One region of the Streptomyces sp. NPDC096048 genome, then DNA from elsewhere that is predicted to be linked to it. Evidence: riboswitches for the same ligand, from Rfam matches in the RefSeq annotation. Region 1 holds a riboswitch; each other region holds the start of a gene.

Region 1 (9,779 bases):
GTCCGTGGCGACGTCACCGAGGTTCGAGCTGGTCGCCGAGAACAGCGCCGGCGTGCTCTACGTCCTGAAACCGGCGAGCTGAGAAGGGAGCGAGTCAGACCATGACATCGCAGGACGCCAGGACATCGCAGGACGCCACGACATCGCAGGACGCCAGGACACCGCAGGACCTCGTGATCCGTATGCTGCCCCCGTTCGCCGGCTGGCTGGCGCTCGCCGCGCTCGCCCTGCCCGGCGGCTCACCACTGCGCGGCGCGGCCGTCGCCGCGTTCCTGGCCGTCGGCCCGGGCGCCGCCCTGGTCGGGATCTGCGGCCCCGCGCTGCGGGCCCGCCGTGCCGAAGTCCCCGTCGAGCGCCGGGACGCGGACTTCGAACGCCACTCCGACCTGCTGGAACGGCTGATGCTGGCCGTCCTGCTGAGCGTGAGCGCCGCGGTGCTCGTCGCCACGGTGCTGATAGCCGCGCACGCCTTCAGCGGGGACCGCGTCCTGCTGACGCTCACCCTGCTGACCACGCTCGCCGCGTTCTGCCCGCGCCTGCGTGCCTCCCCGCCGACACCCAGCACGGCGCCGGGGGCGGCGCCGAGGACACGGAAGGGTTCCGCTCTGTGAGGTTCGCCCGTCCCGCTCGCCGTACGGCCGGAGACTCGACGACGACCGGACAGCACCGCCGGCCCAAGACCCCCGGAGACCGCGGGGGACCGGGTCGGCGGCGACTGCTGATCACCTCCATCACGGCCACGTGCGCGGTCCTGGTCGCGGTGCTCGCCCTGCGCGACGCCTCCGGCCCCGCTGATCCGGCCGACGACCCGAGGTGCCGCCCGACCGCGCTCCTCGAACCGCCCTGTGGCGCCTGGTTCGGTGCCTTCGTGCCGCACGACAAGTCCGACCTGGCCGAGAAGGTGCGCGCGTACGAGAAGAACGTCGGGCGCGGGCTCGACATCGTGTACACGTACCACGACATGTCCGCGGTCACGGACACCCGCCTGGAAGGCCAGCTCCTCACCGAGCAGGAGCAGCGCGTCGGCGAGGACCGCATGCTGCTGCTGTCCTGGGAGAGCAAGTGGTGGGGCGGCACGAAGCGGCAGCAGCCCACCTGGAAGCAGATAGCCGCCGGCGACCTGGACGACTCCGTCATCGATGTGCAGGCGCGGCGCGTCAAGGACTACGGGCAGCGCACGGGGAAGAAGGTGTTCCTCTCCTTCGACCTGGAGATGGACACCCGCACCCCGGACAACGGCACTCCGGCCGACTACGTGCGGGCCTACCGGCACATCCACGACCGGTTCCGCGAACTGGGCGTCGACAACGTCGTGTGGACCTGGATCATCACCGGCTACCTGGACCACGCCGACCTGTTCGAGCGGATGTACCCGGGGGACGAGTACGTCGACTGGATCGGCTACAACCAGTACAACTACTACCTCTGCCACAAGACAGACTGGCTCAGCTTCGCGCAGACGCAGCACCCCACCCACGACTGGATCCGCGCCAACCTCTCCGACGACAAGCCCCTGATGCTCTCGGAGTTCGGCAGCGCCTCCGACCCGAAGCGGCCGGACCGGCAGGCGGAGTGGTACGCGCGGGTGCCCGGCGTGCTCAAGGAACTGGAGGGCGTCAAGGCCGCCCTCCAGTGGAACTACCGGGACCCGGGGCCGCACTGCGACCTGGCCGTGGCCAATGACCGGGCGTGGGCCAGCCTGCGCAAGGCGGTCGCCGCCCCGCACCTCAACCAGCCCCTCGAGTGACCGCGGTCAGCCGGCGAACTCGGGCCCCCGGACCATGGCACGCCCCCGCCGGTACCACCGCCACGCGACCGTCTTCGGCCCGTCGCGGTAGGGGGCGACGCGGACGCCCCCGCCCGCCAGCCACGCCTCGACGTCGGCCACCGTGTGGCTCCGCCGCACGATGAGCCGGGCGATGCGGTACCGCTCGTCGCGGTCCGAGCTGAGCGCGTGCCGCACGGCGGTCGCCGTCTCGTACCCGGCGCGGGCCGACAGCGACCGCACCTTCGCGCTGTTGTAGCCGTGCGGGTAGGCGAGGTGGCGGACCGGATGCCCGAGGGCGTCCTCCAGCACGGCCTTGGACGTGCGCAGTTCGTACCCCAGGCCCTTGGCGGACAGGGTGTCGAGCTGGGCGTGGGTGACGGTGTGGCTGCCGATCTCCATGCCGGAACGTTCCAGCTCCACCGCCGCGTCCAGGGCCATCATCGGGGCCGGGGGCAACAGACTGCGGCCGCCCGGGGTGATGGCCCCGGTGGTGAGATAGGCGGTGGCGGGCAGCGCGCGCTCGGCCAGCGCCTCGGCCGTGGGACCGGGCAGGTCGGCGAAGCCGTCGTCGAAGGTGAGCAGCACCGGCCGGGGCGGCAGGGGCGCCCGCCCGGCGAGGTGGTCGGCGAGCACGCTGATCGTGACCGGCGTCATGCCGCTGTCCACGATCGCGTCCAGATGAGCGGCGAACTCCTTCGGGGTGACGGTGAACTCGGCGATCCACGAGGGCGGATCGTCCATCACCGCGTGGTAGAGGAAGACGGGTATGTGCCCGCCCGCCCCGCCCGCCCCGCCCGCTGAGGGCACGCCCTTTCGCGCCCCGGCCGCCTCGCTCATCGCGTCTCCAGCCCGACCGTGCGCAGGGCGCGACGGGCGCGCAGATAGCCGACGGGGCCGTACAGCATGCCCCGGCGCTGCAACCGGGACAGGCGCCGCGGCCAGGGATGCGTTCGGGAGTCGTGCCCGCCCGGTCCCTCCGCCGCCGCCGGGTCCGCGTCGTCGCCGGTCGCGCGTACGGCGGTCAGCCCTCGCGCGTGCGCCAGCCCGCCCGGCACCCGGGCGAGGAAGGCCGGCAGCAGCGCCGGCCGGTTCACCAGGATCGCCGTGAGATACGCGGTGAGGCCCGCCCCGTAGCCGTAGGCCTGGGTCTCCAGGTCCCGCCAGGTCTCCCGGTGGTGGTGCCACACCAGCGCATGCGGGGTGTAGCGCAGCCGCTGCCCCTGGGCGAGGACGCGGACGAAGCCGTAGAGGTCGTCGCCGCCCCGTGCGCGCGTGCCCGCGCCGGTCGCGGGGTCGAAGCCGCCGACCGCCCGCAGCACGGCCGTACGGAAGGCCATGTTGGCGCCGGAGCCGAACCGGCCCGCGGTGAACGGGAACAGCGGCTCGTCGGCGGGCGGGTGCGCGGGGTCGTACGTCCGGGGGGTGAACCCCTTCGCGAAGCCGCCGTGGCTCTCCAGGAGCACCTGGGCGGGGGTGCGCAGCCGCGCGGGCAGGATCAGCCCCGTGGCGCAGCCCAGGCGCGGGTCGGCGGCGAAGGGCGCGGTCAGCTCGCTGAGCCAGCGGGGGTCGGCGACCACGTCGTCGTCGGTGAAGGCGACCACCTCGGCCCGTACGACCGCGAGACCCCGGTTGTGGGCGATGGCGAGGCCGGGCACCGGTTCGCACACGTACCGCACCCGCTCGCCGTACTTGCGCTCGACCAGCTCCCGGGTCTCGCCGGTCACGGGCGCGTTGTCGACGACGACGATCTCGAAGTCCGGGTGGTCCTGCGCGAGCAGCGAGTCCAGCGCGCGGCCGAGCTGGTCCGCGCGTTCCCGGGTGGCGACCACGACGCCGGCGGACGGCGGCCGGGGCGACGGCCCGGGCGGCGCCCCTTGCGGCAGCTTCCGGGCGAGCCCGGACAGCACCTCCGTGGGATCCGCGCCCTCGGGGACCTGTCCGAGCACGGTACCGACGGGACGGCCCGCCCGTCTCACCAGGAGGAACACCGTGCCGGACGTCACCGGCGGGCTGCCCGGCCCGGGTCTCAGCTCCGCCCCCTCGTCGCCGGCGGCCCGTCCGTCTCCCTCGGGGCCGAGATCCAGCTCGGCGACCTGCACCGGCCCGATGCCCAGGAACCCCTCTATCTCCCGCCGTGTCCGTGCCTCCTGCCACGCACGCCGCACACCGGCCATGCGCCCACCCCCTCGTGGTTGCCCTCCGTCACGACCGGCGCAGCCGGGCCGCGCCCCTCAACGTCCGTACCGCCAACGACGCCAGCCGGGGCCGGTCGCGCACGAAGCCGTGCGCGCGGCGGGCCGGCTCGCGGCCGAGCCAGTGCAGCGTGGCGCCCGCCCCCACGCGCGTCGCCGCGCCCTCGTACACGGGCAGTTCCCCGGTCTTCAGCGCGTCCTTGTACTCCGCCGGACCCCGTCCCATGTCGAGCATGCCGATGCCCCCGGCGGCGGCTGCCTCGGCCATCCGCAGGTGCAGTACCAGCCCCGGCGAGTACTTGGCGAAAGCCGGGTCGTACGCCGGGAACCAGCACGCCAGGACCGTCGCCGAGCGCAGCCCGAAGTGGGCGGCGACGGGCCGGCCGCCGGCGTAGAGCACGGACAGCGTGCCGGTGCACTCCGGTGCCCGGGTCCCGGCGAGCCGCGCGACGAGCCGGGTGATCCACTCCTGTGCGAACCGGTCCCGGCGTCCCGTCCTGCGGTACTGCGCCGACTTCCACTCCATGAGTGTGCGCAGCGCGGCCGGATCCCGCTCGTCGAACACGAAGCGCACGTCCCCGACCTGACGGCCGAGCCTGCGTTCCTTGGCGAGGGTGGTCTTCAGGAACTTCGGCGACCCGTCGCGCAGCACGCTCTCGTACGCCTCGTAGCCCTTCTCCACGTCGATGACGTAGGTGGTGTGCTCCTCGGCGGCGTGCGGTACGAACAGCTCCTGCTCCGCCTCCAGGTTGTCGAAGGCGAAGCTCGACAGGGAGCAGGCCCGCAGCAGTTCGCGGGTGTCCGGGGCGAGGCCCGGGCGCAGCACCGCGCCCTGGCAGTCCGACACCCCGAGCCCGATCGCCCGGCCCTGGCCCAGCGGCCCGCGCTCGTGCGGCAGGAACCCGGCCGCCTCACCGCCGTCGTACACCACCGCGATCCGCGCCCGCGGCCGCACCCGGGCCACGACGTCGGTGAACTCCGGTTCCATGAACGGATTGCGTGGTGCCGTCGACTTGGCGCGCAGCTCGCGCCAGTGCTCCCGTTCCCCCTCGCCCAGTTCCTCCGGCCTGAGCACACGCACACGTCCGCTGTTCAACCCGACCCCCCGATCAAGTCCCCCCTGGACAGAAGGAAGGTACCCCCGGGGCCGTCCGGCCGGTAGGTAGCGGACCATGTTGTTGCCAACCGGTGCACAGGCCCTTAACCGGCTTTAGCCGATGATGTGCCAGGTTTCGGACACGAACGTGCGTCCTCGTGCGCAGTCGTGCCGTACTCGTGCGGACTCGTGCTGACCTCGCGCCTCCTCGTTCGGAAGCGATCGCGGGTGAGTCGGACAGGTGCGGTGTCCGTATTCTCTGATCATGGACCGCACCGCGTATTCACTCGTCGCCACCGACCTCGACGGCACGCTGCTCCGCGGCGACGACACCGTGTCCGACCGGTCACTGGCCGCGCTGGCGCGGGTGGCCGAGGCCGGTGCGCGGCATCTGGTGGTGACGGGGCGGCCGGCGCCCCGGGTGCGGCCCCTGCTCGACCGCCTCGGCCGCACGGGGCTCGTCGTGTGCGGCCAGGGCGCCCAGGTGTACGACGCCGGCGCGCACCGGATGCTGTGGTCGGTCACCCTGGACCGGGAGCTGGCCGAGACCGCGCTCGGCAAGATCGAGGCCGAGGTCGGACAGGTGCACGCGGCGGTCGACCAGGACGGTGTCGACGGCCTGACGCTCATCGAGCCGGGTTACCTGATGCCGCACCCGACGCTGCCCGCGGTACGGGTCGAGCGGCGCGACGAGCTGTGGAGCGCGCCGATCAGCAAGGTGCTGCTGCGCCATCCCGAACTGTCCGACGACGAGTTGGCGGCGACGGCGCGCGCGGTGGTCGGTTCCCTCGCCACCGTCACGATGTCGGGTCCGGGGACGGTGGAGCTCCAGCCGTGCGGCATCACCAAGGCCACCGGCCTGGCGCTGGCCGCCGAGCGCCTGGGCGTGGGCCGGCGGCGGACGATCGCCTTCGGGGACATGCCCAACGACATCCCCATGTTCGACTGGGCCGCCCACGGTGTCGCCATGGCGGGCGCCCATCCCGAACTCAAGGCGGTGGCCGACGAGGTCACCACGACGAACGAGGACGACGGCGTGGCCGTCGTCCTCGAACGGATCTTCAGAACCTCTTGATACGGCTCAGAGCCTTGTAGCAGGGCTCGGAACCGCGCGATGCGGCTCGGAACCGCGCGATGCGGGCCCAGACCGCGCGATGCGGCTCGGAATCGCGCGATCCGGCCCAGTACCTCCGGTGCGGCTCAGTACGCGCCGAAGACGTTGTCCATCGAGCCGTACCGGTCGGCCGCGTAGTTGCAGGCGGCGGTGATGTTGGCGACCGGGTCGTACGGGTCCCAGGAGGTGCCGGGCACGTGGTACGCCTCGAAGGTCGGGGCGATCACCTGGAGCAGGCCCTTGGACGGGGTGCCGTTGATGGCGTTGATGTCCCAGTTGTTGATGGCCATCGGGTTGCCGGACGACTCCCGCATGATGTTGCGGTGGATGCCCTCGTACGACCCGGGGATGCCGTGCTGCGCCATGATGTCGAGCGACTCCCGGATCCAGCCGTCGAGGTTGTCCGGGTACGTCGTCGCCGCGGTGGTGGCGGTGGCGGCGGTCGTGGTGGCGGCCGGGGTGGCCGCGGAGGCGCTGGTGGCCCCGATGAGCGGCAGGGCGAGCACGGCGGCGCCGGTGGCTGCCACGGCGAGCTTCCGGGCGAGGCGGGCGGTACGGGCGTGACGGTTCTGACCGTTGGCAGACATGCTTGAGTCCCTCTCCTTACGCCTGCGAGGTGAGCTGTCGGGTTCGGGCGGGGAGGTGCCCGGCCGGGCCCTGACGGGCACGGCTTCACCCCGAGCCGTTCCGGTGGTGACCGGCGCGGCGACTTACCTGGGTCCCCCGCTCCTGCCTGCGAGTTTGTTGGCGGATGACTGTGCGTCCGGGCGGTGGCAGGATTCGGCGTCCGCCCGACAGGCCGGGAACGTATGCGAGAGCAGATGTCCGAAACAAGTGCAGGAATCACCCAACGCGCCTGTTGACCTTGGTCTGGGGTGTTTGAGGTGCTTGATCCTTTGCGGCTGCCAAGGCTCAACTGGCTTGCGGGGCAAAGGGAGGGCACAGTCGGCGGCGAGGCTGCCTACAGGTGGGGCGGAGTGAGCCAACTCACGGGCCTCAACAAGGATGGCAAATCAGGCATTAAGGCCAACTCGGAGTCAATCGGCCGCAGGTGGGGAGGGCTTCGGGTCTCGACCGCCGGCCGGCCGGGCTCGCTGCCGTGCGCGTCTCGCGCCCGACCCCGCTCCGGCCGGTGTTTCCGCACACTGTGCGGGCATGCGTTCGGGGCGGATCGGGGTGGGCCGAGCGGGTGACGTAATCGGCGTGCGGGCCGTTGGGAGGGGTGATGTGATCTTCGATGGCGGGTTCCGGCTCCCGGTGATGGCGATCAATATCTGCTCATATCACCTGATCAAAAACATACCGTGCATGATCCGATACCGACCGGCCTGTAACGGTGGGCGCTAGCGGTGATCGAAAGGTGACCGGATACGCTGACTTGAGTGGTGGCAGCGACCTATCGACAAACCAGGTAATCGCCAGTAGACACCAGCAGACAGGAGACCCCTCGTGACCGTCGTCGGGCCGTTCGGGCTGAGCGTGCGGGACCAGGCTCTGGAAGCCGATGTCCAGGCCGGATTGGTTGCTGTCGAGGAAGGGTTGCTTGAGGCAACCAAAAGCGAGGTTCCGTTCATCACGGAGGCCGCCCAGCATCTGGTGCGGGCCGGCGGTAAGCGTTTCCGGCCACTGCTGGTGATGCTCTCCGCCCAGTTCGGCGACCGCTACGCCCCCGGCATCGTGCCCTCGGCCGTCGTCGTGGAGCTGACCCACCTCGCCACCCTGTACCACGACGACGTGATGGACGAGGCCGCGGTACGGCGCGGCGTGCCCAGCGCCAACACCCGCTGGGACAACTCGGTCGCGGTCCTCACCGGCGACTTCCTGTTCGCCCGCGCCTCGCAGATCCTCGCCGACCTCGGTCCCGAGGCGGTCCGCGTGCAGGCCCTGGCGTTCGAGCGGCTCGTCACCGGCCAGATCCTGGAGACGGCGGGGCCGCAGGACGGCCGGGACCCGGTCGACCACTACCTGGACGTGCTGGGCGGCAAGACGGGTTCGCTGGTGGCGGTCTCCTGCCGGTTCGGCGCGATGATGTCCGGCGCCGACGAGACGGTCGTGGACGTGCTCACCCAGTACGGCGAGCGGCTCGGCGTCGCCTTCCAGCTCGCGGACGACGTCCTGGACATCGCCTCCGACTCCCACGAGTCCGGGAAGACGCCCGGGACCGACCTGCGTGAGGGCATCCCGACCCTCCCGGTGCTGCGGCTGCGCGAGCGGGCGGCCCGACTGGGGCTCGCCGAGGACATCGCCCTGTGCGAGCTGCTGGACTCCGACCTGAGCGACGACGCGCGGCACGCGGACGCGCTGCGGCTGCTGCGCGCCCACCCCGCGCTGGAGCAGGCGCGGCGGGACACCGTCCGGTACGCCAACGACGCCCGGGCGGCGCTGGCCCCGCTCAAGGAGTGCGAGGCCAAGTCCGCGCTGGTGGAGCTGTGCGACGCCGTGGTGCACCGGGCCGGCTGAGCGCCCGGCCGGGTACCCCGTCCCCTACGGGCCGGGGGAGTCGCACTCCCTCCGTGTCATCCCGCAGGAGTAGGCGGAGTTGAGCCCGCGGTCTGACGATTCCGCTTGGCCGATTTGGTCAGATGGACACCACGGAAACACCAATCCTCACCGATTCGGGTGAGAATGGCGGCTCACGGGTGAACGAGCGCGAGGTCGTGAGACAGCCGCCGCCGACGACGGAGGTAGGGCACACATGGCACCGATCGATTCCGACGACAACACGACCGCCGGGGAGGGCGAGGACCTGCGCGCCGGACGGCGCAGGGCCGCGCGGTACGTCGTCCCGGTCGCGGTGATGGGAGTGGCGGCCGTGACGATCGGGCTCGTCCCCGCGCTCGCCGACTCCGGGGACCCCGACCTTCCGAAGGTCACCGCGGAGCAGCTCATAGAGAAGATCGCCAAGTCGGACGTCGAGCAGCTGTCCGGCACGGTCAAGATCAGCACGGACCTGGGTCTGCCGGACCTCGGCGGCCTGGAGAGCGGCCTGATGTCCGGTATGTCCGGCGGTCCGGGCTCGGGCGGGGACGAGGACGGCTCCGCCGCCGACCCGTCGGCCAAGCTCACCGAGCTGGTGTCCGGCACCCACACGCTGCGGGTCGCCGCCGACGGCCCCGACCGGCAGAAGCTGTCGCTGCTGGAGAACGCCGCCGAGTACAGCCTGATCCACAACGGCAAGGACGTCTGGGGCTACGACAGCGAGTCGAACGAGGTCTACCACTCCACCACGTCCGGCAGCGCCGAACAGCCGGAGAAGGAGGTGCCGGCCACCCCGAAGGACTTCGCCGACCAGGCACTCAAGGCGGTCGACGGCACCACGTCCGTGACCGTCGACGGCACCGCGCAGGTGGCCGGCCGGGACGCGTACCGGCTGGTGATCAAGCCCAAGCAGGAGGGTTCCACGGTCGGCGCCGTCAGCGTCGCGGTGGACGCCGAGACCGGTATGCCGCTGAAGTTCACGCTGACCCCGTCGAGCGGCGGCGCCGCCGTCGTGGACGCGGGCTTCACCAAGGTCAGCTTCGCGAAGCCGGACGCGTCGACGTTCGACTTCACCCCGCCCAAGGGTGCGAAGGTCACCGAGGGCGACGAGGTGGCCGAGGCGCCGGCGCA
Region 2 (9,779 bases), on a different contig from region 1:
CCGCACTGGCCGCGCTGGTCCTCGGCCTGCCCTACCTGATCAACGTCACGGCGTACGCGGCGGTGACGTCGATCGCGGTCATCGGCCTCTACATCGCGTACGTCATCCCGACCCTGCTGCGCGTACGCAAGGGCGCCGCATTCGAACGGGGGCCGTGGCATCTGGGCCGCTGGTCGCGGATGGTGGGCGTGGTGGCGGTGGCGTGGGTCGGCGTCATCACGGTCCTGTTCATGCTGCCGCAGGTCTCCCCGGTCACCTGGGAGACCTTCAACTACGCGCCGATCGCCGTCCTGGTCGTCCTCGGCTTCGCCGCGACCTGGTGGCTGGCCTCGGCCCGCCACTGGTTCCTCAACCCCGACCACGAACGCACCCGGGCCCGCGCCGCCGCCCGCGCGAACGCCCCCGAGCCGGTGGACCCGTAGCCGCCGCGTCCCGCCTCTCGCGTCCGGCGACACCGGCCCGACGCGGCCGTGACCCCGATACCCGATCGGCGTCCCGGCCGCGTCGGGCTATGCTCGGTGTGGCAACATCACGCAACACGCCCCGGGCCCTTAGCTCAATTGGCAGAGCAGTGGACTTTTAATCCATTGGTTGTGGGTTCGAGTCCCACAGGGCCTACAGGTCGGACCCCAGCTCACAGCAGGAATGAGCTGGGGTCCTGTCCGTCTCGGCCACCGGTCGTGATCGCCGGCCGGCCCGCTGCCGACACGGGGACTGTCCCGCGCGCAGCGGGGTTCAGGGCAGGCGACGTCCCAGCTTCGCCGACCGCCGGTTGTGCCCCTTGGTGTCCCACCATTCCTCCAGTAGCGCACGTACCAGGTGCACGACCTGCTGGAGGCGGCCGGGGTCAGGGGCCGGCGAGTCGAGGACGTCCGTGAAGGAGCTGTCCTCCCAGGGCAGCGTCACGGTCCAGCGCTCGTCCGGTCGGCCCGGCCGCTCCACCGTGAGGTGGTACGTCAGCAGGGCGTGTCCCCCCGTGCGGCGGTCGACCGACAGGCCGGTGATGCCGAACCGCACGCTTCCGTCACCGGTGGTGTAAGGGCGAGCCAGAGCCTGCTCGGCCGGTGTCTGCGCCATCGTTGCGTAACCCTCCCTGTTCCTGAGCCGTCCTGCGCGGCCCGCACCGAGTCCTCGCTCATCCGGCCATCAGTACTACGGCGCGCTGCCGCCCACGGACAACAGGGTGGTGACGCCCCTTCAGACGACCGCGAAGCCGAGCACGGCGTAGGACGCCGGCCAACGCTTACCAGGCTGTCGGCGGAGGGCAAGTCCTGCTTCCTCGCCCCCGGTGACGGCGGCGGGACCGTGTCCCGGCTCGCCGAGTGCCTCGCCGACGCGCTGAGGCTCGCGAAGTCCCGCCGACGACGACTGCCCGCGGACGACGGAGGCTGGGGGCGGTCTCATAGCGTTGTTCTGCCTGCCTGCCTGCCTGCCTGCCTGCCTGCCTGCCCCGCTCGACCGTTCGGAGCCCGCTGATGCCCCTCCCCTACGTCCTCCTCTCCGCCGCCGTCTCCCTCGACGGCTACCTGGACGACACCGGCCCCGACCGGCTGCTGCTCTCCTCCCCGGCCGACTTCGACCGCGTCGACGAGGTGCGGGCGTCCGTCGACGCGATCCTCGTCGGCGCCGGCACGATCCGGGCCGACAACCCGCGGCTGCTGGTGCACTCCGCCGAGCGGCGGGCGGCCCGCGTCGCGGCGGGGAGGGCGGAGTATCCGGTCAAGGTGACGGTCAGCGCCACCGGAGACCTGGACCCGGCGGCGGCGTTCTGGCACACCGGTGGGGAGAAGGTGCTGCTGACCACGGACGAGGGCGCGCGACGGGCCCGCGCTCTCGGGCTCGCCGCCGATGTCGTGCCGCTCGGTGCCGCGCTCGACTGGCGGACGGCGCTGGAGCACCTGCACGACCGGCGGGGCGTGCGGCGGCTCATGGTCGAGGGGGGCGGGACCGTCCACACCCAGCTGTTGCAGCGGGAACTCGCCGACGAGCTGCAGCTCGTCCTCGCGCCGCTGTTCGTCGGGGACCCGGCCGCGCCCCGGCTGTTCGGGCCCGGTGCCTACCAGGGCGGGCGGCTGCGGCTGGTGGAGTCGCGGCGCATCGAGGACGTGGTGCTGACGCGGTACCTGCCGACCGCCCCCGGCACCGGCGACCGCGTCACCGCCGCCGACCGGCACTGGCTGGCGCTCGCCTGTGAGCTGGCGGAGCTGTGCCCGCCGTCCGGGACGGCGTTCAGCGTGGGGGCGGTCGTGGTCGCCGCCGACGGGAGCGAGCTGGCGCGGGGGCACTCGCGGGAGGGCGGCGACTCCGTCGTGCACGCCGAGGAGGCGGCGCTCGCGAAGGCCGACCGCGCCGATCCGCGGCTCGCGGGCGCCACCGTGTACAGCAGCCTGGAGCCGTGCGCCCGCCGCGCCTCCCGGCCCGCGCCCTGCGCGCGGCTGATCCTCGACGCCGGGGTGCGCCGCGTGGTCACGGCCTGGCGGGAGCCGGACACCTTCGTGCCGGGGGCCGACGGCAGCGGGGTGCTCGCCGCCGGGGGCGCCACCGTCGTCGTACTGCCGGAGTACGAGCGGCGGGCGAAGGCGCCGAACCGCCACCTGGAGGGGTAGGGATTTACGGATGTGCATTCCACCCCCGGGATGACGTACAGTGGAGACACAACGGCGCGGGGTGGAGCAGCTCGGTAGCTCGCTGGGCTCATAACCCAGAGGTCGCAGGTTCAAATCCTGTCCCCGCTACTCAAGGCCGAAGGCCGGAATCCATGAGGATTCCGGCCTTCGGTGTGTTTGCCCTTCGCACCCGCCTCTCGCACGTGCTCCGCCGCGTCACCCGCTCGGCCCTCACGGCTCGCCCCCCGTCCCCGCTCCGGGAAACCTGGAGTACGGGACGGCAAGCGGCGCGGACGTGCGGGGTGGCGGGAGACGAGTGGTGCGGCCAGGTGACGTGGAGGACGAGGGAGCGTACGCCCGGGCCGGCGGCCGGCTCCCCGGCGACCCCGTGCCCGACCCCGGCCTCGGCGGCGGCCCGGAGCGCGTGCCGCCGCTCGCCGGGCGGCCGGCCGCGGGGCTGCCGACCGCATCGCCGCCGCCGCGGCGGACCTCGTACGGGCGTGCCTTCGTGCGCCTGCTCCCCGTGCTGCTGATCGTCGCCGCCGTCCTGTACGACATCTTCACCCCGAGGTACTTCACCGCAGGGCCCCTCTACACGGCCGCGCCCCTGGTCGCCGCCCCGGTCTACTCACGGCGCGGCACGGTGCTCACCGGTGTCGCCGTGGTCGCCGCCGTCATCGGGCTGCAGCTGAGCAAGGGAGTCATCCACTACGTCGACTCCCTCACCGAGCTGATCACCATCGCGACGGTCGCCGTCCTCGCCGTCCTCGTGAACGGCTTCGTCCGCCGCACGGGCGAGCGCCTCGTCTCCGTCCGTGAGATCGCCGAGGCCGCCCAGCGCGCCGTGCTGCCCGAGCCCGCCGAGCGGATCGGCGGTTTCGAGATCGCCGCCTGTTACGAGGCCGCGCAGGCCGACGCCTTCATCGGCGGCGATCTGTACGCGGTGCAGGACAGTGCGCGCGGCATCCGGCTCATCGTCGGGGACGTGCGCGGCAAGGGCATGGGCGCGGTGGCCGCCGTCGCCGTCGTGATCGGCGCCTTCCGGGAGGCCGCCGAGCAGGAGGCGACGCTGGAGGCGGTGGCACAGCGACTGGAGCGTGCGCTGGCCCGCGAAGGAACCCGGCGGGACGGACTGGACGCCTTCGAGGGGTTCACCACCGCCGTACTCGCCGAACTCCCGCACGGCGACGGGATCGTACGCATCGTCAACCGCGGCCATCCGCCGCCCCTGCTGCTGTACGCCGACGGCACCCTGCGCCCGCTGCCCGCCCGGGAGTCGGCGCTGCCGCTCGGCATGGGTGAGCTGGGCGTGTGGCCCGACCGCGCGGAGGAGGCCGACTTCCCCGCCGGGGCCACGCTGCTGCTGTACACCGACGGGCTGTCGGAAGCGCGGGACGGGCGGGGCGAGTTCTACGAGCCGCACGCGCGGCTGGCCGGCCGCGTGTTCCGGCATCCGGCGGAGCTGCTCGGCACCCTCGCCGAGGACGTGCGCAGGCACTCCGGGGGTGGTATGGCCGACGACATGGCACTGCTCGCCGTACGGCGACCTTGATCGACATCACCGGACGTGACGGTCCGACCGCCCTGCGCATAACAACTGATGCACCATCAGAAACTTGTGCCGTGAAGGGGAATACCGAAGCGCGGTCAACTCGCCCGGTTTTCACCGATCGTGAGGCCTACGTCCGGGCCGGATCCGTTAATGATCAAGAGGAACGGCTTGGAATCCGAGCCCCGCGTCTATTAACGTTCGATAACGCAGCGCGGTCGTCCCAGCCGTCACAGAAGGCGGCTCCGTGCGCACGCGCCGAATCCCGCAAGGGAACCGGGGAACCACCACATTGGGGTGAATCGCTCGTACGACGCCGTGGAGACACGGCGGATATACGCGCGTAGGAGACCTTCCTGCTCCGAACCCGTCAGCTAACCCGGTAGGCGAAAGGAAGGAAAGGAGTACGCCCACGTGGCGTCCAACCGGCCTGCCCCCGAGGCCCCGTTCGTGCCCAGCGGGCACGACACCGACACCTTCGGCTACGACGTCCACCGCGCCGAAGAGGGCCCCTGGGAGGAGTGGAACCCCACCGCGGAGTCCATCCGCCCCGTACGCGGCCGGCACCGCGTCGCCAAGCAGCGCGGCGGGCTCGCCCGCAGCTCCACCGTCCTCGGCGTCGGTGTCATAGCCGCCGTCGGCGCGGGCGGCATGGCCAGTGCGCAGACCGGCAAGCCGCCGGTGTCGATCTCCATGCCGGACCTGCCGAACGTCGGCTCGCTCATCTCCGACGAGGAGAAGCCGGAGCCGGAGGGCTCCGCCACCCCGCTCAGCAGCATCGGCACGGTCGCCGCCGACACCTCCTCGGAGAGCGCCGCCGACGCCGGTGAGACGCTGCGGGCCCGGATCATGGCGCAGGCCGAGCAGCAGCAGACCCAGGTCGAGACCAAGGCCGCCGCCGAGGCCGCAGCCGCCGCCGAGAAGAAGGCCGCGGAAGCCGCCGCCAAGGCGGAGAAGGAGGCCGAGGCCAAAGCCGCCGCCGCCAAGAAGAAGGCGGAGGAGGAGGCCGCGAAGAAGGCCGAGGCCGAGCGGCTCGCGAAGCTGGCCAAGCAGTACACACTGCCGACCTCCTCGTACACGATCTCCTCCAGCTTCGGCCAGGCCGGCGCCTACTGGTCCTCCGGCTACCACACCGGTCTCGACTTCGCCGCTCCCACGGGCACGCTGCTCAAGGCGGTGCACAGCGGCACCATCACGTCGGCCGGGTACGAGGGGTCGTACGGCTACAAGACCGTGCTCACCCTCGACGACGGCACCGAGATCTGGTACGCCCACCAGTCCTCCATCAGCGTCAGCGTCGGCCAGAAGGTCACCACCGGTGACGTCATCGGCCGCGTCGGCGCCACCGGCAACGTCACCGGCGCGCACCTCCACATGGAGGTCCACACCAGCGGAGGCGGCGGTATCGACCCGATGGCGTGGCTGCAGAGCAAGGGCCTGACTCCCTGACCCACGCCGTTTCCGGCCCCACCGCCCCTGGTTCCGGCGGTCCTGACGGCGACCCCCCGACGCCAGGGCTGCCGGTTTGCGGGAACTTTGCCCCGCTTCCGGAATCGCCAGATCCGGTACGTTCGTTGACGCAGGACATGACTTCTCTGCGCAAGCTCGGCTCCTCCGACCTGGAGGTCTTCCCCCTCGCCCTCGGCGGGAACGTCTTCGGCTGGACCGCCGACCAGGACACCTCCTTCGCCGTCCTCGACGCGTACACCGCCGCGGGCGGCAACTTCCTCGACACCGCCGACTCCTACTCCGCGTGGGTCGACGGCAACAGCGGCGGCGAGTCCGAGACCGTCATCGGCAAGTGGCTCGCCTCCCGCGGCAACCGCGGTGACGTCGTCCTCGCCACCAAGGTCAGCCAGCACCCCGAGTACCCGGGACTGTCCGCCGCGAACATCAAGGCCGCCGCCGACGCCTCGCTGCGCCGCCTGGGCACCGACCACATCGACCTCTACTACACCCACTTCGACAAGCCCGAGGTGCCGGTGGAGGAGATCATCGGCGCGCTCGACGAACTGGTGAGGGCGGGCAAGGTCCGGCACATCGCCGCCTCCAACATCTCCGCCGAGCGGCTCGCGGAGTCCCTGGCCTTCTCCGACCGTGAGGGCCTCGCCCGGTACGTGGCCCTCCAGCCCCACTACAACCTGGTCTCGCGCGACACCTACGAGGGCGAGTCGCGCGACCTCGCCGAGCGGGCGGGTCTGGCCGCCGTGCCGTACTACGCCCTCGCGTCCGGCTTCCTCACGGGCAAGTACCGGCCCGGTGCCGCCGTCGACAGTCCGCGGGCGGGCGGTGCGGCGAAGCACCTGGAGACCGAGCGCGGCCGGCGGGTCCTCGCGGCCCTGGACGAGATCGCGGAGGCCCACGACGCTCCCGTCGCCACGGTCGCCCTGGCCTGGCTGGCCGCGCAGCCGACGGTGGCCGCGCCGATCGCGTCCGCGCGCACGGTGGAGCAGTTGCCGGCGCTGCTGGGGGTGGCGGAGCTGAGCCTGACGGAGAGCGAGGCCGGGAGGCTTACGGAGGCGTCGGCCTGAGTCCCGGTCTCCGGAACGGGCGGTGCGGCCGTCACTGGCCTTATCGCTGTTCCTGCCTTTACCGCGTCACCGCCTTCACCGCGTTCACCGCCTTCACCGCCTTCACCGCCGTTACGGCCGGTAGGGGCTGGGCGGAGAGTACGGGACGTAGGCGGCTTGCGCCGTGTGCGGGCTGTACGCGGCCGGTGCGGCGTACGGCGTCGGGGCCGCCGCCGGGTGGGCGGGCCCGTACGCCGTCCCGTACGCCGCTCCGTACGGATGCGCCCAGGGGCGTGCGGCCACCGGCACGGGCGGCGCCGTGGCCCGGGCCGCGTAGTCCAGTGCCGGGCGCGCCACGTCGCGCCGGTGCCACAGGGCGTTCAGCAGCTCCCGCTCCCGTACGGCGAAGTCGGCGCCCGCCCTGCCCCGGCGCCCGCGCTGTCGCAGGAACGCCAGCGAGGTCGCGTACGCCTCGTACTGCGCCACCGCCCGCGCCGCCTCCTTCCCGGCATGCCGCAAGGCGTGCCGACGGGCGATGCGGCGGGCCCGCATCGAGCCGAGCGCGTACGGCTCCGTCGGCGCCAGCCACCCGGCCACGACGTACACGGGGAGTTCGGCGCGTACGGTGCCCAGTTCGCGCTGCCGGGTCCAGATCACCAGCCAGGTCAGCAGGCCGAAGGACGGCACCATGAAGGCCGCGTAGACGGCGAAAAAGCCGTACTCGCCGAATGCCGCCGAGCCGTTCCACAGCGCGTGCACGCCCATCGCCAGCAGCAGTCCGGACAGGGGGAGCAGGGCGCGGCGCAGGCGGTGGCGGCCCGCGGAGAGCGCGGCGAGGCCGAAACCGATGCCGGTGAGCACGGTGAAGAGCGGGTGGGCGAACGGCGACATCACGATGCGGACGAAGAAGGTCGCCGCGGTGACGGAGGTGATGCCGCTGCCACCGGTGAGCTGGTCGGTGCCGAAGGCGTTGCCCAGGTAGAGGATGTTCTCGGTGAAGGCGAAGCCGGTGGCGGTGACGCCCGCTATGACGACGCCGTCGACGATGCCGGTGAAGTCCCGCCTGCGGAAGAGGAAGACCAGGAGGACGGCGGCGGCCTTGGCGGACTCCTCCACCACCGGGGCTATGACCGTGGCGCCCAGGGTGTCCGCGCCGGCCGGGTCGGCGGTGGCCGTCGCTATCCATCTCGTCGCGAAGCTGTTGGCGACGATCGCTATCAGCGCCGCCGCGCAGGCTCCCCAGGCGAAGCAGAACAGCAGGTTCCGCCACGGCCCGGGCTCCACCCGGTCCAGCCAGCGGAACGCGGCCATGAGCAACGGCACGGGCAGCACCGCGAGGCCGAGCCCCACCAGGAACCCCCGCGTGCCGGTCTGCTCGCGCACCAGGGCCAGGATCACCAGGCCGGAGAGCGCGAGGAGGGTGATCAGTGCGCCGTAACGCACCCAGGTGCGCTGCCACCAGTGCGGCTGCGTATGCGCATGCGTGTGGGGACGCGTCGGATACGGGGGACAGGTGGCCACGGCATGGACCCTAACCGGTGGGGGGCTGCTCCTTGTGCTGATCGCGGTGCTGATCGCCATGCGACGCGGAGTGCGCTACGGAGTGCTGTACGCGGCGGAAGAGCAAGTCGTTCACGACATGACCCTTGTCCAGTCCCTGGCCCTCGAAACGGGTCTGTGGCCGGTGGGCGGGACGCGGCGCGAAACCACCGTCCCGCACGGTGTTCTCGAAGTCGGGGTGCGCGGTGAGGACGTCGAGCATCTGCTCGGCGTACGGCTCCCAGTCCGTGGCGCAGTGCACGATCGCTCCCGGCGCGAGGCGGGTCGCCGCCAGGGCCAGGAACTCCGGCTGGATCAGGCGCCGCTTGTGGTGCCGCTTCTTGGGCCAGGGGTCGGGGAAGTAGACGCGCAGTCCGGCCAGGGAGTCGGGGGCGAGCATCTCGCGCAGGAGGATGATCGCGTCGCCGTTGGCCACCCGGATGTTGGACAGGTCGTTCTGCTCCGCGAGACCCAGCAGGTTGCCCTGGCCGGGGGTGTGGACGTCCACGGCGAGGATGTTGGTGTCCGGGTCGGCGGCGGCCATCCGGGCGGTGGCCTCGCCCATGCCGAAGCCGATCTCCAGGACGACGGGGCGGGCGTTCCCGAACAGCTCGGCGAGGTCGATGACCCGCTGCCCGTCGATGTCCAGCCCCCACCGGGGCCACAGCCGCTGCAGTGCGTCCGCCTGCCCGGCGGTCACCCGGCTGCGCCGGGGCTGGAAACTGCGGATCCGCCGCTCGAAGTGCGACCCGGCGGGATCGGCCTTCGGCCCGTCCGGGAAACGGGGCTCACCCTTGGCACGGGTGTGCCGGAGGGAATCATCGGCCTGGGAGCCACCGGCCTGGGGGCCACCGGCGTGGGAGGCGGCGGGCTCGGGAGCGGCCGGCTCCTCGGCGGCGGGCCGGTGAGCGTCGGAGGCGTTGCGGAAATCAGACACAGTGCCCTCGATTTTACGGGTGGCCGAGCATGGCCAGCGCCCTGCGCCCCACCTCCCGACCGATCGGCAGCGACGCCGTCGCCGCGGGCGACGGTGCGTTCAGGACGTGCACGGCGTGGGCGCCCTCGCGGATCATGAAGTCGTCCACCAGTGTGCCGTCCGCCAGGACCGCCTGTGCCCGCACCCCCGCGGGCGCCGCCACCAGGTCCGACTCCGTCACCGCGGGGAGCAGCCTGCGCACGGCCGTGGTGAACGCGGTCTTGGACAGCGACCGCCGAAGCTCGCCCGCCCCGTATCTCCAGTGCCGCCGGGCTATCCGCCACGAGCCCGGCCAGGCCAGCGTCCCGCCCAGCTCGCCGGGCCGCACCACGCCCCAGCCGTACCCCTCCCGGGCCAGCGCCGGTACCGCGTTGGGCCCGACGTGCACGCCTCCGTCGATGCCGCGGGTCAGATGCACCCCGAGGAACGGGAACGCCGGGTCCGGCACCGGATAGACCAGTCCCCGCACCAGCTCGGGCCGGGCCAGCTCGTAGTACTCACCCCGGAAGGGGACGATCCGCATGCCGGGGTCGTCCCCGGTCATGCGGGCGATCCCGTCGCAGTGCAGCCCGGCGCAGTTGACCAGGACCCGGGCGCGG
Region 3 (9,779 bases), on a different contig from region 1:
CCACGGCTCCTCGGGCAGCTGCCCCGCCGGCTCGAACGGCTCGCCGGGACGGGGGAAAGCCACCGCCTGCCCCGCCTCCCCAGCGGCGTCCCTCGTCCACTCTCCCGGCTCCGCCCACGCGTGCGGAGCGAGATTGAAGGTCCCCCAGTGGATCGGCAGCAGGGCACCGCCGGGCCGCCCTCCCTGCAGATCGAGGTGGGCGCGTACGGCTTCCTCGGGAGTCATGTGGATGTCCGGCCAGAACTCGGCGTACGCCCCGAGCTGGATCATCGTGGCGTCGAACGGGCCGTGTGCGGCACCGATGTCCCGGAAGCCGGCGAAGTAGCCGGTGTCGCCGCTGTGGTAGACGCGGTGCTCCTCCCCGGCGACGACCCAGGACGCCCAGAGAGTGTGCTGGGTGTTGCGCAGCCCCCGTCCGCAGAAGTGCCGGGCCGGAGTGGCGGTCAGGGTGAGGCCGTCGACGCGCGTCGACTCGTGCCAGTCCAGCTCGCGCAGCCGGCCCGCGGAGACGCCCCAGTGTTCGAGGTGGGCGCCGACGCCGAGCGGCACCGCGAACAGGGTGTCCGTGCCGGCCAGCGCCTTGATCGTGGGCATGTCCAGGTGGTCGTAGTGGTCGTGCGAGATCACGACGGCGTCGACCGGGCCGAGGGCCTCCAGGGGCACCGGGACCGGATGCAGCCGCTTGGGACCGGCGAAGGGGAACGGGGAGCAGCGCTCGCCCCACACGGGGTCGAAGAGCACCCGCTGCCCGTCGATCTCGGCGAGCACGCTGGAATGCCCCATCCAGGTCAGCCGCAGTCCGGTGGCGGGCGGCCTGGCGAGGTCGGCGAGCGTGGTGGCGTGCACGGGCACGGTGCCCAGCGGCGCGCGACGGAGCCGGGCCTGCCGGTCGAAGTAGATCTTGGCGAACTCCGCGGCCGATCCGGAAGGCCGGGTTCGCGCGGTGCCCCCGGGGTTCTGGAAGACGCCGTCACGGAAGTGCGGCGATCTGCGGATGCGCGCCATGCGCTCGCCGCTCGGGTCCGCGCCGAAGGCCGCGGGCCGCGGCACGCTGAGCCCGGGGCTCGGGTAACGGAAACCGGCCACGGTACCTCCAGGTGGAGTAGGTCAGGCTCTCATTATCGTCTCGTCCGACATCACTCGAACGCCGGATGTCACATCCGAGTTCCCTCCGCCCGTCGTACCGGTGAGGGCGCCCCCGACCGAGCGCCCGGAAACACACCGGCACGACCGACGGACAGGAAGGTGGCCCTCATGGCCCGCGTATCCCTCACCCCGCCCCGGACACTCCTCCTCCACGTCATGGAGTGGTACTCCCGGCGCACCTACGGCAAGGTCCTCGACCCTGGAAAGGCACTCGCCCACAACCCGCGCGTGCTCTGGGGCGACCTGCGTTTCGAGCAGTCCGTGGCCAGGTGGAACAGGCTGGACTCCGACCTGAAGGCGCTCGCGGTGATGGCCTCGGCGGCCTCCATCGGCTGCTCCTGGTGCATGGACTTCGGCTACTGGGAGAACGCCGAGCGCGGCATGGACCGGCGCAAGCTCCACGACGTACCAGTGTGGCGGGAGAGTGATGTGTACACGCCGCTGGAACGGGACGTCATGGAGTACGCCGAGGCGGTGACGGCGACCCCGCCCACCGTCGGCGACGACCTCGCCGAGCGGCTGCGGGCCCGGCTGGGCGAGCCCGCGTTCGTGGAGCTGACGGCCATGGTCGCCGTCGAGAACCTGCGCTCCCGCGTCAACGCGGCACTCGATCTCACCAGCCAGGGTTTCAAGGACTCCTGCGACCTGTCCGGCACGGGGCGCACCGGCCCGGTCACCGCGACGACGGACTGAGCGGCCGGGCTGAAGCGGGCCGTCGCCGCGTGTCCGGGCGCGTGTATAGGGTGACGGGCGTGGTGAGAGTCCGGTTGGGAGTCGCGGAGCGGCGCGAGGAGCTGCTGCGCGCGGCCATCGAGCAGATATCGGCGCGGGGCGTGGCGGCGTTGCGGATCGCCGACGTGGCCGCCGCGCTCGGTGTCAGCAACGCGCTGGTGCTCTACCACTTCTCCACGAAGGAGAAGCTGGTGGCCGCGGCGTTCACGTACGCCGCCGAGGACGATCTCGCACGTCTGCGCAGACTTCTCGGCCGCCGTACGTCGGCACTGCGCCGGCTGCGGGCGGCCGTGCGCTGGTACGCCCCGACCGGGCAGGCCAAGGGCTGGCGGCTGTGGATCGAGGGCTGGGCGGTGGCCCTGCGCGAGCCCGCGCTGCGGGAGGTCACCCGGGAACTGGACCGCCAGTGGAAGGCGGCGATCGCCGAGGTCATCGCCGAGGGCGTGGCCGCCGGGGAGTTCACGTGCCCGGAGCCCGACGGCGCGGCCCTGCGTCTGACCGCCCTGCTCGACGGGCTGGCCGTGCAGCTGACGTCCTACCCGGGTGCGGTGTCCCGGGCCCGGGCCCAGGAGTGGACCGACGAGGCCCTCGCCCGCGAACTCGGCCTGGAACGCGAGACGTTGACAACACCCCGCCGCTAGGCCCGGCCCCACGCGGGACCAGCGACACCCCACCGCTGGGCCCAGCCCCACACGGAACCCGCGACACCCACCACGAAACACCGCCACACGCCCACCCCGCCCGGCACACGCCACACGCCCACGCTGCGCCACCCGCCACCCGCTCGCGCCGCACGCAGCCCGCCGCACGCAGCCCGCCGCACTCCGCCGTCAGGCCACCGCCGCGATCCGCACCTTGATGTCGTCCGGCGACAGCGCCCCCTTGGCGATCACGTGGTCGCCCGACGACTCTCCTCGCAGTCGGCGTCCGATCCACGGCACCAGGTACTCGCGTGCCCAGTGCACGTCGTCGCGCCTGACGTGCAGGGTGCCGCGGGGCGGCAGCGGCGGCCAGGGCTGGTCCGGGTCGGCGGGGACGCGCAGGCCGAGGGCCTGGCCCGCGCGCAGCGCCACGCGGGTGTGACCCTCCGGCGACAGGTGCAGCCGGTCGGCGTCCCACGCCCTGCGGTCCTGGACGCTTCGGAGCGACCACAGATCGAGCACGGGGCAGCCGTAGCGGTCGGCGACCGCACGGACGTGCCCGTTGTAGGTCGCGATCTTGCCGCGCAGATGCTTGAGGACCGGCACCCCGCGGGTGTCGAAGCCGGTCGTCACCAGGACGGTGCCGGCCGCCGCGGTCAGCGCGGCCACCGCGCGCTCGAACCGCTCGGCCACCTCGTCCGGATCGGTGCCGGGCCGGATGATGTCGTTGCCGCCCGCCGCGAACGAGACCAGGTCAGGGGCGAGCTCGACGGCCCGGGGGACCTGTTCCGCCACGATCTGGTCGAGCAGCCTGCCGCGCACGGCGAGGTTCGCGTACCCGAACTCGCCCTCGGGTCGCCGGTCCGCGAGCAGCACGGCCAACCGGTCCGCCCAGCCGACGAACGCCCCGTCGGGGCCGGGGTCGCCGACGCCCTCGGTGAAGCTGTCCCCCACCGCCACGTACGACCCGATCACTTCTCTGCTGTCACTCTTCGAATCGTCTGCCACGTCGGCCCATGATTCACCTTGGAATGTGACCTACGCGACCGTAGGAAAGGGTTGACGGGCGGTGAGAAAAACCACGCCTAAAGTGTTGGTCAATCCCGGAATACACCGAAGGCCGGACCCGGGGATCGGGGTCCGGCCTTCAGCGGCGCGGAGGCCGCGCCCAAGCGGTCGTCAGAGAGAGACGCCGTGCGAGCGCAGGTACGCGATCGGGTCCACGTCCGAGCCGTAGTCCGGCGTGGTGCGGATCTCGAAGTGCAGGTGCGGACCGGTCACGTTGCCGGTGGCACCCGAGAGACCGACCTGCTGACCCGCCGTCACGGACTGACCGGCGGAGACGGAGAGCGAGGACAGGTGGGCGTACTGGGCGTAGTGGCCGTCGGCGAGCTGGATGACGACCTGGTTGCCGTACGCGCCGCCCCAGCCGGCGGAGACGACGGTGCCCGCGCCGACGGCCTTGAGCGAGGTGCCGGTCGGGACGACGAAGTCGGTGCCGGTGTGGTAGCCGCTGGACCACATGCTGCCGGTCTGGTGGTACGGGGTGCCGACGCTGCCGCCGGGCACGGGGGAGGTGAAGCCGCTGGTGGTGCCGGCCGACTGGGCGCTCGTGCGGGACGAGTCCGAGGAGGAGGTCTTCGCGGCGTCCGACGACTTCTCGGCCGGCTCGGACTTCTCGGAGGTCGCCTTCTTCGGCGCGGCGGGCTTCTCGGCCGGCCGCTCCGACTCGGCGGAGGACGAGGGGGCCGACGACTTGGCGGCCTGCTCGCCGACCGAGAGCTTCAGGCCGGGGTGGATCAGCGACGGGTCCGAGCCGACGGCGTCGCGGTTGTCCGAGTAGAGCTTCTTCCAGCCGCCCTCGACGTCCTGCTCGTCGGCGATCTTCGAGAGGTAGTCACCGCTCTTGACGGTGTACGTCCGCGAGTCGGAGTTCTTCTCGGCGCTGGCGCCGGTGGCCTTCTTCGCGGTCGTCGGTATGGACTGCACGGCCTGCTCGGAAACGGACTGCGCGGGAGCGGCCTGGGCGCCGGCGGCACCCAGCAGCGGGAGCGCGAGCGCGGCGCCGCCGGTTCCGGCGACGGCGATGGTGCGGGTCAGGCGCATGGCCCTGGTACGGCGGTGCTTACCCTTCGCGGGCATGGCGATTTCCTCTCCGGCGCCTACGAGGTGAGCTGTCGGGTGCGGGCTGGAGATGCCCGGCCGCGCCGAGACGCGGCTTAACCCCAAGCCGTTCCGGGAACCGGAACAGGCGGTTGTACCTGTGGGTCCCCCGTTCCTGCCGTGTACGGGTGGTGGATGAGTGCGGTCTCCGGTCGGCGGCAGGATTAGGCGTCCGTCCGGATCGGTGGTGAACGTAAGGGACCAAGACGCGCGGGGACAAGCGAGGGGTTCCATTGACAGGTGTTCCGTTTGATCCTTTACGGGAATTACCGGTCACCCTCCGTGGATTCGCGCAGTGCCCTTTTCCGTGAACAGCCTTGGAAACCGGCCCGATTACGTGGACATGACGAGCAACGCACGGTCACGGATATGACGCTGCTCACGCACCGTCCCCCCAGTCCCTCTTATTCCAACGCTAGTTGGAATGAAGGTGCCAATTCGGGCAGAAGGCTCAGATGCGAAGCAGTCGGACGACTGTGCCGCCGAGGCTCCCGGACCGTGCCGTATCTTCGAGTGGTGCCCGTCGGCGAGCAGCGCCGGCGGGGCGGAGTGGGAGGAGCCCCCGTGACGCAGCAGGTCCCGTCGACCGAACCCGAGCTGGCCGGTGTGCGTAACTTCCGTGACGTGGGCGGGCTGCCGACCGTGGACGGACGGCGAGTGCGGCAAGGGGTGCTGTTCCGCAGCGGCCACCTGGCGCACGCCACCGGGGAGGACGCCGCGTTCCTGGCCTCGCTGGGCCTGCACACCATCTTCGACTTCCGCAACGCGGCCGACCAGAAGCTCGAAGGTCCGGACGTCGAGCTGCCGGGTGTGCGCAATGTGAACCTGCCGCTGAGCGATCCGGCCGACGGTGCCGAGTTCTGGAAGATGGTCCGCGACGGCGACCTCGACCAGTTGCGCGAGATCCTCGCGGGCGACAAGGGCGCCAACCGGATGATCGGCTCCTACCGCATGATCATCAAGGAACGCACGGCGGAGCACTCCCGGGTACTGCACGCGCTCGCCGAGGACAGCGTCCCCGCCCTGATGCACTGCGCGGCCGGCAAGGACCGCGCGGGCCTGTCGATCGCGGTCACCCTGCTCGCCCTGGGGGTCGAGCGCGAGGCCGTCATCGACGACTACCTGAAGTCCAACGCCACGCACCGCCGCTACAAGGTGCGCCGCAGCGGCTCCGCCGCCTCGGCCTACTCCCCCGAGGTCATGGAGCTGCTCAGCCCTCTCTTCGACGCGCGCGCCGAGTACCTGGCGGCGGCCTTCGAGACCGTCGAGGAGACCTGGGGCGGGGTCGACGCCTACCTGGAGAAGGGCCTGCGGATCACTCCGGAGACCCGGGAGCGGCTGCGCGAGCGGATGCTGGACTGAGCCCACCGGCTCACCGACCGGCTCACCGGCTGTTGGCGCCCACCTCGAAGAGCAGGTAGATGAAGGCCGCGAGGACGTGCCCCACGACGAGGTAGACGAAGAGCCGTACCCAAAGGGCGCGCGGGAGCTTCTCCTGCGGGTTCATGGCGTTTCTCCAAGGGTGGAGTGGGGCGGCGCGGCGGCCGGGCCCAGGCACAGCGCGGCCGACGGGCTCTGCAGCAGGGTGTGGACGAAGAGGAGCTCGACCCCGTCGGCGTCCTGAGCGGCGATCCGGTGCGGGGTCAGCGAGTCGAAGTGCGCGCTGTCGCCCGGACCGAGCCGGTGCACGGTGTCCCCCAGGCGCAGACGCAGCCGGCCCCGCAGGACGTGCAGCCACTCCTCCCCGGGGTGCACCCGCACGATGTCGCCCTGCGAGCCGTGCGGCACATGGACCCGCAGGGCCTGCATCCCGCGACCGGCCCCGCCGGCCTGCCAGTACGTCCAGCCGCCCGCGAACGTCGGCTCCATGGCGTCGGCACGCACGACGGCATCCCGGTCCGCGGCCGTCTCGCCGAGCAGCTCCGAGACGGTCGTACCGTAGACACGGGCGAGGGAGAGCAGCATCGGCAGCGAGGGCTGGCGCTGCCCGGTCTCCAGACGGGAGAGATGGGCGGGCGACAGCCCCGCGGCACGGGCCGCCGTCTCCAGGGTGAGGGCGGCCCTGCGCCGCAGGCCACGCAGCTGCGGCGCCACGACGGACACCGCGTCCGCCGCCGGCGCGTCCGTCGACGACGGCCCTGTCTCAGGGGAGGTCATGCCCCCATTCAGCCCGAGAATTGCCCACCGGGCAATTTTCTTGCCTCAGAGGCAAAGATCGGCGACGACCGGCGGAGGCGGCGGTCGGTGACTCGTCAACGGTTGCCCACCGCCTGCCTGACCAGGGTCTTCCCGAAGTCCCACATCAGACCGCCGCCGTTGTGGGCGTCGTCCATCACCTCGGTGAAGGCGTCGACGAACCGGTCCGCGTCCCCCGCGTCGATGATCAGCGGCGGGATCAGCTTGATCACCTCCAGGTGGTCGCCGGACACCTGCGTCAGGATCCGGTGCCGTTGCAGCAGCGGCACCACCACCATCTGCGCGAACAGCCCCTTGCGCGCCGCCTGCAGCATCGTCCAGCGGCTGCGCAGCTTCAGGGACCTGGGCCGGCCGAACTCGATGCCGATCATCAGCCCCCGCCCCCGGACGTCGGCGAGCAGCTCGTAGCGGTCCACCAGCTCGGCCAGCCGGGACTTCAGCCGCTCCCCCACCGCGGCCGCGTTCGCCACGATCTCCTCGTTCTCCATCACCGACAGCACCGCCAGCCCGGCCGCCATGGCCTGGGCGTTGGACCCGAAGCTCGCCGAGTGGACCTGCACCCGGTCCATGGAGGAGTACACCTTCTGGAAGATCCAGTCCTTGCCCAAAGTGGCCCCCACCGGCACGTATCCGCCCGACAGGGCCTTGGCCACGCACACCAGGTCGGGCTCGACGCCGTCCTCGTGCTGGAAGGCGTAGAACTTGCCCGTCCGGCCGAGGCCCGTCTGCACCTCGTCGGCGATCAGCAGCGCCTTGTGCCGGTGCAGCAGCTCCTGCGCGGCGCGCAGATAGCCGGGCGGGGCCTCGTGCACGCCCTTGCCCTGGACCGGCTCCACGATCAGCGCGGCCACATCGCCGTGCTTCAGCTCCCGCGCCAGGGCGTCCAGGTCGCCGAGGGGGACGGCGGTGTCGGGGAGCAGCGGGGCGAAGCCGTCGCGGAAGCCGTTCTCGCCGTTGACGGACAGCGAGCCGGTGGTCAGCCCGTGGAAAGCGTGCGAGCAGTACAGGATCCTCGGCCTGCCGGTCGCGTACCGGGCGAACTTCAGCGCGGTCTCGACCGCCTCCGTGCCGCTGTTGCCGAAGAAGACCCGGTCCAGGTGCGGGCTGTAGGAGAGCAGCCTCTCGGCCAGCAGCCCGGGCAGCGGCGGACAGTCGAAGCGGGTGAGGTCGGCCAGCGAGGCGTCGAGGACGTCGTGCAGCGCCTTGCGTACGACAGGGTGGTGGCGCCCCAGGCCCATCACCGCGAACCCGGCGAGCATGTCCAGGTAGTCGTTGCCGTCCGCGTCCCAGAAGTGCGCGCCCTCGGCGCGCTCGTAGACCTTGTCGAAGCCGATGGTGTGCAGCATGCGCGGCAACTGGTGGTTGAGGTGCTTGGCGTGCAGCTCGTACCGCTCGGCTCCGCGCTCGGCCAAGAGCGCGGCGAGGTCGAACTCCTTGGTCATTCAGCTCTCTCCTATGACTGGCGTGACGGTCCGTACGTCCCCGGTCTGCTCTCCGGCCCCTGCCCCGGCCTGTGCTCCTACGGCCAGGCTCGCGCTGATCCGTCCGGCGATCTCGACCGGCGTGAGACCGATGTCGGCGAGCGCCTCGGCGCGCTTGGCGTGCGCGAGGAACTGCTCGGGGATGCCGAACCGGCGCACCGGTACGTCGACGTCGGCGTCGCCCAGCGCCAGTGCCACCGCCGAACCGACCCCGGCAGCGCGGCTGTTGTCCTCCACGACGGCCACCAGACGGTGCCGGGCGGCCAGGGGCGCGAGCGCCGGGTCGACGGGTTTGACCCAGCGCGGGTCGACGACGGTGCACCGGATGCCACGGGCTTCGAGCAGCTCGGCGGCGCGGAGGCAGACGGGCGCCATCACGCCGACGGCCACGAGCAGCACCTCGGGCCGGTCCGCCGCGTGCAGGACGTCCACGCCGCCGACCCGGTCGACGGCGGGTACGGCCGGTCCGACGGACTCCTTGGGGAAGCGCACCAGCGTCGGCGCGTCGTCGACGGCCACCGCCTCGCGCAGCTGGGCGCGCAGCTGGTCGGCGTCGCGCGGGGCCGCGATGCGCAGCCCCGGGACGACCTGGAGGACGGACATGTCCCACATGCCGTTGTGCGAAGGCCCGTCGGTGCCGGTGACGCCGGCCCGGTCCAGGACGAACGTGACACCGCAGCGGTGCAGGGCCACGTCCATCAGCAGTTGGTCGAACGCGCGGTTGAGGAAGGTGGCGTAGACGGCGACGACCGGATGGAGGCCGCCGGTGGCGAGGCCGGCCGCGGACACGGCGGCGTGCTGCTCGGCGATGCCGACGTCCCAGACCCGGTCGGGGAAACGTTCGGCGAAGGCGGCGAGGCCGACCGGGTGCAGCATGGCCGCGGTGATCGCCACGACGTCGGCGCGCTCCTCACCGATCCGGACGATCTCCTCGCCGAACACGGAGGTCCAGGACGGCCCGTTCGAGGGGCTGAGCGGCGCGCAGGTGAGCGGGTCCATCGCCCCGACGGTGTGGAAGTGGTCCTCCTCGTCGCGCAGGGCGGGCTCGTAGCCGCGGCCCTTCTCCGTGAGGCAGTGCACCAGCACCGGCCCGTGGAAGCGCTTCGCGCGCCGCAGCGCCGACTCGACGGCGCCGATGTCGTGCCCGTCGATCGGGCCGACGTACTTCAGCCCCAGATCCTCGAAGAGCCCCTGCGGGGCAAAGGCGTCCTTGAAGCCCTTCTTGGCGCCGTGCAGCGCCTCGTAGACGGTGTTGCCGACCACGGGGGTGCGCTGGAGGACGTTCTTGCCCCAGGCCAGTGTCCGCTCGTAGCCGTCGGTGGTCCGGAGCGTCGCGAGGTGGTTGGCGAGGCCACCGATGGTCGGGGCGTACGAGCGTTCGTTGTCGTTGACGACGATGATCAGCGGACGGTCCCTGGCC

Evidence for each region. Region 1 has a riboswitch for cyclic di-AMP ahead of ACIQ6R_RS00680 (transglycosylase SLT domain-containing protein). Riboswitches for the same ligand answer to the same signal wherever they lie in the genome.
Region 2: another riboswitch for cyclic di-AMP. It lies ahead of ACIQ6R_RS20060 (M23 family metallopeptidase); the one in region 1 lies ahead of ACIQ6R_RS00680 (transglycosylase SLT domain-containing protein).
Region 3: another riboswitch for cyclic di-AMP. It lies ahead of ACIQ6R_RS31170 (peptidoglycan DD-metalloendopeptidase family protein); the one in region 1 lies ahead of ACIQ6R_RS00680 (transglycosylase SLT domain-containing protein).

What each region holds. Positions count from the first base shown of each region.
Region 1 covers NZ_JBIWGG010000001.1:128,646-138,424, forward strand. Annotated here, with positions in the region: gene ACIQ6R_RS00645 (glycosyltransferase) at 1-82, shown strand, start outside; gene ACIQ6R_RS00650 (hypothetical protein) at 102-611, shown strand; gene ACIQ6R_RS00655 (glycoside hydrolase family 26 protein) at 608-1,747, shown strand; gene ACIQ6R_RS00660 (polysaccharide deacetylase family protein) at 1,754-2,509, opposite strand; gene ACIQ6R_RS00665 (glycosyltransferase) at 2,602-3,942, opposite strand; gene ACIQ6R_RS00670 (GNAT family N-acetyltransferase) at 3,971-5,035, opposite strand; gene ACIQ6R_RS00675 (HAD family hydrolase) at 5,322-6,131, shown strand; gene ACIQ6R_RS00680 (transglycosylase SLT domain-containing protein) at 6,257-6,757, opposite strand; cyclic di-AMP (ydaO/yuaA leader) riboswitch at 6,763-6,930, opposite strand; gene ACIQ6R_RS00685 (polyprenyl synthetase family protein) at 7,620-8,630, shown strand; gene ACIQ6R_RS00690 (outer membrane lipoprotein carrier protein LolA) at 8,866-9,779, shown strand, end outside.
Region 2 covers NZ_JBIWGG010000007.1:14,391-24,169, reverse strand. Annotated here, with positions in the region: gene ACIQ6R_RS20090 (amino acid permease) at 1-422, shown strand, start outside; tRNA gene ACIQ6R_RS20085 (tRNA-Lys) at 546-618, shown strand; gene ACIQ6R_RS20080 (hypothetical protein) at 736-1,077, opposite strand; gene ACIQ6R_RS20075 (dihydrofolate reductase family protein) at 1,476-2,606, shown strand; tRNA gene ACIQ6R_RS20070 (tRNA-Met) at 2,662-2,735, shown strand; gene ACIQ6R_RS20065 (PP2C family protein-serine/threonine phosphatase) at 2,926-4,158, shown strand; cyclic di-AMP (ydaO/yuaA leader) riboswitch at 4,402-4,558, shown strand; gene ACIQ6R_RS20060 (M23 family metallopeptidase) at 4,570-5,604, shown strand; gene ACIQ6R_RS20055 (aldo/keto reductase) at 5,742-6,686, shown strand; gene ACIQ6R_RS20050 (PrsW family intramembrane metalloprotease) at 6,798-8,186, opposite strand; gene trmB (tRNA (guanosine(46)-N7)-methyltransferase TrmB) at 8,197-9,141, opposite strand; gene lhgO (L-2-hydroxyglutarate oxidase) at 9,155-9,779, opposite strand, start outside.
Region 3 covers NZ_JBIWGG010000013.1:1,029-10,807, reverse strand. Annotated here, with positions in the region: gene ACIQ6R_RS31190 (MBL fold metallo-hydrolase) at 1-1,086, opposite strand, end outside; gene ACIQ6R_RS31185 (carboxymuconolactone decarboxylase family protein) at 1,255-1,839, shown strand; gene ACIQ6R_RS31180 (TetR/AcrR family transcriptional regulator) at 1,899-2,519, shown strand; gene ACIQ6R_RS31175 (SGNH/GDSL hydrolase family protein) at 2,709-3,494, opposite strand; gene ACIQ6R_RS31170 (peptidoglycan DD-metalloendopeptidase family protein) at 3,699-4,661, opposite strand; cyclic di-AMP (ydaO/yuaA leader) riboswitch at 4,664-4,823, opposite strand; gene ACIQ6R_RS31165 (tyrosine-protein phosphatase) at 5,247-6,044, shown strand; gene ACIQ6R_RS31160 (DUF6126 family protein) at 6,067-6,189, opposite strand; gene ACIQ6R_RS31155 (helix-turn-helix domain-containing protein) at 6,186-6,839, opposite strand; gene ACIQ6R_RS31150 (aspartate aminotransferase family protein) at 6,935-8,320, opposite strand; gene dxs (1-deoxy-D-xylulose-5-phosphate synthase) at 8,321-9,779, opposite strand, start outside.